One region of the Butyrivibrio sp. TB genome, then DNA from elsewhere that is predicted to be linked to it. Evidence: riboswitches for the same ligand, from Rfam matches in the RefSeq annotation. Region 1 holds a riboswitch; the other holds the start of a gene.
The links. A riboswitch is a leader RNA that binds a small molecule or an ion and turns the genes downstream of it on or off. The one in region 1 is predicted to bind cobalamin.
Positions count from the first base shown of each region.

Region 2: linked by a shared signal. The riboswitch ahead of BMX21_RS10345 (sirohydrochlorin cobaltochelatase) and the one ahead of BMX21_RS01945 (ABC transporter substrate-binding protein) in region 1 are both predicted to bind cobalamin.

Region 1 covers NZ_FOER01000002.1:132,382-136,820, reverse strand. The annotation lists gene BMX21_RS01950 (FecCD family ABC transporter permease) at 1-503, opposite strand, end outside; gene BMX21_RS01945 (ABC transporter substrate-binding protein) at 722-1,834, opposite strand; cobalamin riboswitch at 1,996-2,188, opposite strand; gene BMX21_RS01940 (pectinesterase family protein) at 2,666-3,523, shown strand; gene BMX21_RS01935 (LacI family DNA-binding transcriptional regulator) at 3,547-4,439, opposite strand, start outside.
Region 2 covers NZ_FOER01000013.1:104,344-108,782, reverse strand. The annotation lists gene recQ (DNA helicase RecQ) at 1-1,204, shown strand, start outside; cobalamin riboswitch at 1,266-1,528, shown strand; gene BMX21_RS10345 (sirohydrochlorin cobaltochelatase) at 1,661-3,301, shown strand; gene BMX21_RS10340 (ABC transporter substrate-binding protein) at 3,311-4,439, shown strand, end outside.

The sequences.
Region 1 (4,439 bases):
ACCATTCCAATAAGTATAACCGTATTGGAATGAAGTGTATTATCAAATCTTGAAGCGATAGCTATTACAAGAAGAACTGTAGCAAAACCAAATGCAAATCCAAAAGTCGGAAGAAGGAAGCTTCCAAGTGCAGGAATAGTGAACTGGGTCACTATGATTATAGATGCTCCAAGGGATGCTCCGCTTGATACGCCAAGAGTATACGACGATGCAAGAGGGTTCTGAAGTACAGACTGCATGATGGCACCTGACAAGGCAAGTGCTCCTCCTACAAGGAATGCAGTCATGGCTCTGGGAAGTCTTATAGTCCACAGAATAGACGTAGTTGCAGCAAGTTCATCCGGAATATATGTTCCGAAGATCTTACCTCCAAGGATTGTCATGGCATCCTTTAAAGGGATATCTACACTTCCTATTCCCATGCATATTCCGAGAATTATAAGACATACCAGAATCGTTATGACTTCAAGAGTATTTTTTCCAAAGCTTTTTTCTTTACTCATATACTAACCCCATGTCACTAATGGCTAATGGTTTCAATTGGTGAAAAAATAGCAGCCGGGAAACTACGCATATCAATGATATTGTTAAGTCCCCGACTGCATATATAAATCTATAGTAAAAGACTTTAGAAAATGCCTTATGCCGGTTATCTAATGCTGGCATATAAGGCATCTGATGACTGGCAAAGTGCTTTTCTTAAGTCGTTTACTATGATATATTAGCGAGCTATTACTGCAAATGGATCTTCAAGATCTGCAAATACATCAGGATAGATGTACTTAGCCATCTCTACCATAGCACTTACTACGTGCTGGTTGGGCTGATTGAGCTCATTTGAAAGTTCCATAAGATATACATCGCCGTTAGCAACAGCTGTTACATTCTCCCAACCTGAAAGAGCAAGGTGAGTATCTACTGCATCAGGAGTGAACATATCTGTAGAGATGATAACATCAGGATTTATAGCAATAGCATCCTCTTCTGTAAGTGAAGGCCAGCCTTCCTGATCTCCTGTAGCATTGATAGCGCCCAGCTTCTCGATCATCTCGCCAATGTATGTGTCTGAACCTGCAGAATAGATTGTAGGATAGTCAGCTGTAGGAGTGTTGGTCTCATAAAGGACTGTCTTCTTCTCATCATCTGAGATTGTAGATGCAAGCTCTTCAATCTGAGCAAGAGTATCATTCATCTCATCTACTATAAGTTCTGCTTCTTCAGATGTACCTGTGCATGCTCCGATGAATGTGATACTCTCACCGATTTCTTCAAGTGTTGATGCGCTTGGAATATCAGCAACGCAGATGCCGGCTTCACGAACAGAAGCATATACATCACTACCTGTAGCATAGCTCATGCCTGTTGTGAATATGATATCAGGATTAAGAGCTACGATTGATTCCTGATCAGGAGCCATCATATCATACTGAGGAACATCTGCTACAAGATCATCGCCATAATATTCATAAGAATATGTATCGCATGCTACGATATAATCTGAAAGTCCAAGGTCGATAAGAAGGCGTGTTGATGAAGGTGACATACTAACGATAGCATCAATCTCTGTAGGTACAGTGATCTCATTGCCTGCAAGATCTGTAGCAGGAGCTTCACTGAGTACTATAGCTTCTACTGCAGCAGCCTCTTCCTCAGATGACTCCTCTTGAGCGTTTGATGCAACAGTATCTGCTTCATCGCTTGCCTTACTGGCAGCATCATCTGAATTTTCTGATACAGCTTCATCTTCTTTCTTGGAATCTGAAGATGCACATCCTACAAGCATTGTAAATGACAATGTTGTAGCCATCATTACTAATAAAAGTTTCTTTTTCATAATATTCTCCATTCTGAAGCAAATCGAATCAGCTTTGTATTCTTGATAGTGCTTCGCTATCAGGAACACATATGTTGACACATAGGGAGTTTTATAAGAACACCGGACAAAAGGGCATAAATGCAGAATATTTGACCGGCACTTATCTATGGTCCCGTAGAATCTGTGCCAATATGAGGGCAGGTATCTGGCTTAGGAACACATTTTGATGGCGCCCTCTTAACTGTATCCGGCAGTTAAGCGCAGCCTTTGTTCCAACACAGTAGCGGCACTGTCCGGGAAGCTCGCCCGGTTCCCTGTTAGGTTTGCTGCAATCGGATAATTGTAGCAAACACCCACATACGTTCGAACCTTACCACAAAACGGACATGTAGTCAAATGGTGCGAGAAATCGGGCCGATAGGTTGTGGCCGGAGCCTTGTAAAATAGGGCAGATTTCGAGAGACACTGGTGTGGAGCGGGTTACAAAGGATTTCCGCGTTATTGAGCGTGTTATAATTCAAGGCATGCTATCTGGCTCCTTCTATTCTGGGGGCCGAAACTCGCTTACGCGGGGGCATGCGGCCCCCAATGCAGAATAGAAGGAGCCATCTATCACGCTCTTGAATTTAATAACACGCTCAAAAAACGCGGAAATCCTTTGTAACCCGCTCCCCACCATTGCCTCTCGAAATCTGCCCTATTTTACAAGGTTCCTGTGTTGCAATCAGGCTTTTGTCTATATAGCATTTGTAATAGAATAATATATAGATTTTTTGCACGAGTATATAACAAACATAATGCAAACTTTAAGTTACTAATGATCAATCTATCACCAAAAAGAGGCACTATATGAAAGAGATTTTTTTTGATAAGGGAATTTATTATAAGAAGCTTTATTATGATTCGGAGTATTTTAAGAAGAATGGTACCTCTGATGCTTCCTTGCATATAAAGGGCGCTGGGATGGATGCTACTACTATCTCATGGTCTGATGGGGGATTTGACAAGGCGCCGGATGATGGCAGTATCAAGCTTGGCACATTTAGAAGCTATACCATGTTCGTATCGGGCAAGGAAGCTATCATCGAAGATCTTACTATTGAGAATACCGCGGGAGATGGACGTCTTAGAGGACAAGCTATCGCCCTTTATGCAGATGCTACGAATGTTATATGCAGACGTGTTCATTTAAAAGGGCATCAGGATACTCTGTTCATGTCTCCTCTTCCTCTTGAAGAAAGGGAGAAGGGCGGCTTCACAGGACCAAGAAGGGACTGCCCACGTCTTATGACCACCCAGTACTACGAAGACTGTATTATAGAAGGTGATGTTGATTTTATATTCGGCGGAGCCAATGCCACTTTTAAGAACTGCACTATAGTATCACTATACAGGGCTCCTCTTCGTGATATGACTACTATATCAAAAGAACAGCCCGCTACATATGTTGAACAGGCTGTTCAGGGATTCGTATGTGCTCCCAATACTCCAAAGGGAGAATCCGGTTTACATTTTATAGATTGCAATTTTATAACCGACAGGTGTCCGGACGGATCTGTATATCTTGCACGTCCATGGCGTCCTTACGGCGCAGCAGTTTTTGAAAACTGTACTTTTGGACCTCACATTCATCCAGACCTTTTTGCCGGATGGAAGGATATTCATACACTAGAACCTACTGCTAGATTTACAAGCATTCGACGCTAGTGTACTGACTCGTTCATATTTAATCAAAAGTCTGTAGTGCAGCGCTTTACAAGTCTTGACTCTATCACGGTCTTGTGTTCAACCTTCTTGCCCTGGAGACATTCCATCATCTTGTCTACAGCGACATGAGCCATGTCCTTGATAGAGGTATCTACTGATGTAAGTTCAGGTTCTACGAAATCAGCAAGTGGAGAGTTATTATATCCGATTACGCTTATATCCTTAGGAACCTGGAGCATTCTTGCTTTAGCGTACTTAAGTACTCCTACTGCGAGTTCATCAGTTGTAGCGATTGCTGCATCGAACTCAAGATCTTTTCTCATAAGAAGGAGATCTCTTTCTTCATGAAGTGAACATGTGATCTTGAGCTTGAGATTGCCATCTACCGGGATTCCATTATCTCTAAGGGCATCTTCATAGCCTGCCATCTTCTGATTGGAAGAGTAAGACTCGGAATCATAGAGGAAGAGGATCTTCTTCCTTCCTGCCTTTATTAGGGATTCTGTCGCATTGTACATGGCATTGCGATCATCTCCCAGTACTCCGTATATATTCTCGTTCTCAAGATATCCGTTTAGTATGAATACCGGAACCTGCTCAGCATCTCTGTGAAGGTATGCAACCTCATCCTTCTCGCAATTACCAAGGAACTGTGAACCTATAAGGATAAGTGCATCTACCTTCTTCTTAAGAAGAAGATCTACTGCATGCTCTCTGGATTCAAGATCATAACCACTACACAGGAGCATGTAATCATAGCCGTATTCATGAAGCTTTTTCTCAAGGATAGAAACCATGCGGGCCATATAATCATCTTTGATATCTGCGCATGATATTCCAACCATTTTCATAGAATTGAACTGAAGACTTCTTGCAAAGGGATTGGGAGTATAGTCGTACTCCTTCATAACAGCAA
Region 2 (4,439 bases), on a different contig from region 1:
AGATATGAGAAGGCTCAATGTCATGGAGGGGTATTGTAAGACGACAGGATGCCTTAGGAATTATATACTTGAATATTTTGGAGAAAAAAATACAGAGCCCTGTGATAATTGTGGTAACTGCCATAAACATTTTATTGAAGAAGACAGAACAGAAGATGCCAAAAAAGTAATAAACTGCGTATTCGAGACAAGAGGAAGGTACGGCCTTAATATCATATTAGGGACACTTCTTGGTGCTAACAGAGCAAGACTCAAAGAACTTGGCATCGTGAATTACAGAACTTATGGCACACTTAAAGACAGGTCAGAAGCTGATCTTAGGATTCTTATAAATCAGCTTATCCTGGACGGGTATCTGTGCCAGACTGCTGACAAATACAGTGTGATCCAGTTGGGTGACATAACCCCGTTAAAAGATCCGGCTACCCGTGTCATAGTCAGGACCACGCAGGCTAAGGAACCTGATAGTAATAAAATAAGACAGATCAAGAAGAAAACAGATAGTCTTACCAAAGCTGGTTACGATCTTTTTGATATACTTAAAGCACTTAGAACTCAGATTGCCAGAGAAGAAGGCATGCCGCCATATATCGTCTTTAGTGATAAGACTCTCATCGATATGAGCGCCAAGACTCCTCTTGACAGGGCATCAATGCTAAATGTATCAGGTGTAGGCGAGATGAAATATGACAAGTATGGTCAGAGATTCATAAACGCTATAAGTTCATATTTAGATGAACATGAGGGAGTAGTAACCGCTATAACAGATAGCCAGGACGAAGCTGCAGATAATACTAAGGATGCAGCACCAGCACCTGCTAAAACTAAGGCCAAAGGTTCAAAAGGTTCAACAGCTCCAAAGGGGCATAAAGTCCCCTTTTATCTAAATCCTGAAGATGAAGATAAATATGAGTCCAAAGACCTGTGCCTTGTATCTGAGATCAAAGATGAGCTTAACAGGATATCAACAGCAGACAATGCCAAGAATATATTCGGTACAGATATAACGAAATTCCTTACAGAAATGGGTTATATCGCAGAGAAAAATATAGGCGGAAGATTTATGATGGCTCAGACTGATGAAGGCCTTTCTAAAGGTATAGTTACTACTGAGAAAGTCAGTCAAAAAGGCAATACCTATCCGGTTCTGCTATACCCAAAGCAGGTTCAGATGGAGATAGTAAGGCATTATGTGAAGTTTTAGTAAAATAACTGATGATAAGAATCTTTGCCCTTATCTATTACTTATGTTATTATATCCATGAAAATTTAATGAGACGGAAGGTGTTTACGGGTAGCTATACTTGCTACTGCGTAAGTGAAAAGGGAAGCGGGTGCAAATCCCGCACGATCTCGTCACCGTGTTTTGTCTGGAATATATGCGTTCTTGCAAGTTGATCTTATATTGATGAACCTGCGTATAGGACTGCATAGCATCCAAGTCTCTTTCAATATGCCACTGGATAACCGGGAAGGCGAAAGAGACCATGCAATCAGCCGGGAGACCTGCCTGTCGTCGTACAAGGGTAACCAAGTCACGAGGAATTGACTGTACGAAGCTTTATGGTAAATGCTATTTTGACATTTGCTTTAATCTTGTGTGCAAAAAAGTCTTCGCTTCTTGGTGAAGGCTTTATTTTTTTATCTAGGAGGAAATATTATGAAGAAAAAATTTCTGGCAGTACTTCTGACTGCAGCGATGTCATTTACAGCTGTTGCCTGCGGACAGAATAGTTCAGGACAAGATGAAACTGCTTCTAATGAAGCATCTGTAGAAAACACTGCACAGGCAGATGAAAATGCTGATGCTACTCAGGCAGAAACAGCTGCGGCAGATGCTGATGAAAAAGAAGGCGTTTTGGAAGACGGAACATATCAGGCTACATTTACTACAGACAGCACCATGTTCCATGTTAATGAAGCATATGATAATAAAGGAATCCTTACCGTAGAAGACGGCGAGATGACTATCCATATCACACTTCCATCCAAGAATATAGTAAATCTATTCCCTGGAAGCGCTGAGGATGCTCAGAAAGAGGGTGCAGAGCTTCTCGAGCCTACAATAGATACTGTAACATATGCAGATGGAACTACAGAAGAAGTTAACGGTTTTGATGTTCCTGTACCATACCTTGATGAGAGCTTTGCACTTGCACTTATAGGAACTAAGGAAGTATGGTATGACCATCAGGTAACAGTATCTGATCCGGTACCTTACGAAGGAGATGAAGATCAAATGGCAGCAGATAAGGTGGCTGATCTTATAGATTCTATCTATGTTCAGGAATATACAGATGATACATATGAAAACTGCGAGAAAGCCAAAGAAGCCTGGGACGCTCTTACAGATACTCAGAAAGAGCTTGTAGAAGGCGAGTATGCTGATCCTGATTACTTCGGAAGAGATACAGGAGATGCTTCCAAGGACGATCCGCTCAACGGCGATGATATAGGAGATAACGAGATCCTTGTAGTTAGCTTTGGTACATCCTTCAATGATAGCAGAGTCAAGGATATAGGCGGAATTGAGAAGGCTCTTCAGGAGGCATATCCTGACTACTCAGTAAGAAGAGCATTTACAGCTCAGATCATCATCAACCATATCTATGCAAGAGATGGTGAGAAGATCGACAATGTAGACCAGGCACTCCAAAGAGCAGTAGATAATAATGTTAAGAATCTGATAGTTCAGCCTACACACCTGATGCACGGCGCTGAGTATGACGAGCTTGTTGAAACTCTCGCCCAGTATGAAGATAAATTCGAATCAGTAGCTGTAGCACAGCCCCTTCTTGGAGAAGTTGGTGATGATGCAACAGTTATCAATGAAGACAAGGAAGCTGTAGCCAAGGCTATAACAGCTGAAGCTGTAAAAGAGGCAGGATATGCAGACCTTGACGAAGCTAAGGAAGATGGAGTTGCTTTCGTATTCATGGGACACGGAACATCACATACAGCTAAGGTTACATACAGCCAGATGCAGACTCAGATGGATGAACTTGGCTATGACAACGTATTCATCGGAACTGTAGAAGGTGAGCCTGAAGAAACAGAGCTTTCAAACATAATCGAAGCTGTTAAAGCTGCAGGTTATACTAAAGTAGTTCTTCGCCCTCTTATGGTCGTAGCAGGTGATCATGCTAACAATGACATGGCAGGCGATGAAGAGGATTCATGGAAGAGCGGCTTTGAAGCAGATGGAAGCTTTGAAGAAGTAAGCTGCCAGATCCTTGGACTTGGCGGCATCAAGGAAGTTGAAGATATCTATGTTGAGCACACAGGTGCAGTTATAAAATAATAAAACTTTATGGGAAAAAAACTAAAGCATTTATTTGAAATAACAAAATGGTTGTTTCTGATCATCTTTTCCCTATGTCTGGTTGGATGCGGTGGGATTTCCGATGGGGAATACACCGCATCTGTTGTAATGACAGGCGGAAGCGGGAAAGCGTATATAGAAAGCCCTTGCAAGGTTACTGTCACAGATGGACAAGCGACGGCACACCTTGTATGGAGTAGCCCAAACTATGACTATATGATAGTGGATGGCGATACATATTATCCTGTTAATAAGGAGGGTAACTCTGAATTCGATATACCTGTGTCTTTGGGCAAAGAGATGAAGGTTCAGGCAGATACTACTGCCATGAGTACCCCTCATCTTATTGAATATACCCTTCTCATAACCCTTGATGACAGCGTTTCTGATGAAACTATGGATTCATATAGTGAGAGCGCAGATGGTACAGATAGTGATAGTCAGATCATAAAGACTTCCATGGATCCTCCTAATATAGAAGGACTGACCTATATAGAAACAGATAAGAATGCTTATGCCACCTGCTTTAAGATCCATAGATATGAAGACGGGTATCTTGTCATAAGTATAGATGATGGAAGGCATTACCTTCTTATACCTGAGGGGAAAGATATTCCTGATGATATATCTGCAGACATTAGCATGGGATCTTCAGATTCACAGGAACGGATAATCCCTCTATATATGCCACTTGACAGTATATATCTTGCAGCATCGGGAGCTATGTGTCATTTTGACTCCATAGGAGCAGTCAGTGCTATAACAATGTCAGGAATAGAAGCAGATGACTGGTATATAGACAGCGCAAGAGAAGCGATGAACAGTGGAAGCATAGTATACGGTGGTAAGTACAGCGCTCCTGACTATGAACAGATTGTGATGTCGGATATAGATCTTGCAATTGAGAATACCATGATACTACATGTTCCCAAAGTTCAGGAGAAACTCGAACAGCTTATGATACCTGTATTTATAGACAGATCAAGCTATGAAGAAGATCCTCTTGGAAGATGTGAATGGATCAAGGTATATGGAACCATGACCGGACTTGAAGATGAAGCAAGTTTGTTTTTTGATAAGCAGGTTCAGAGCGTAGAAAGCCTTGATCTTGATAATA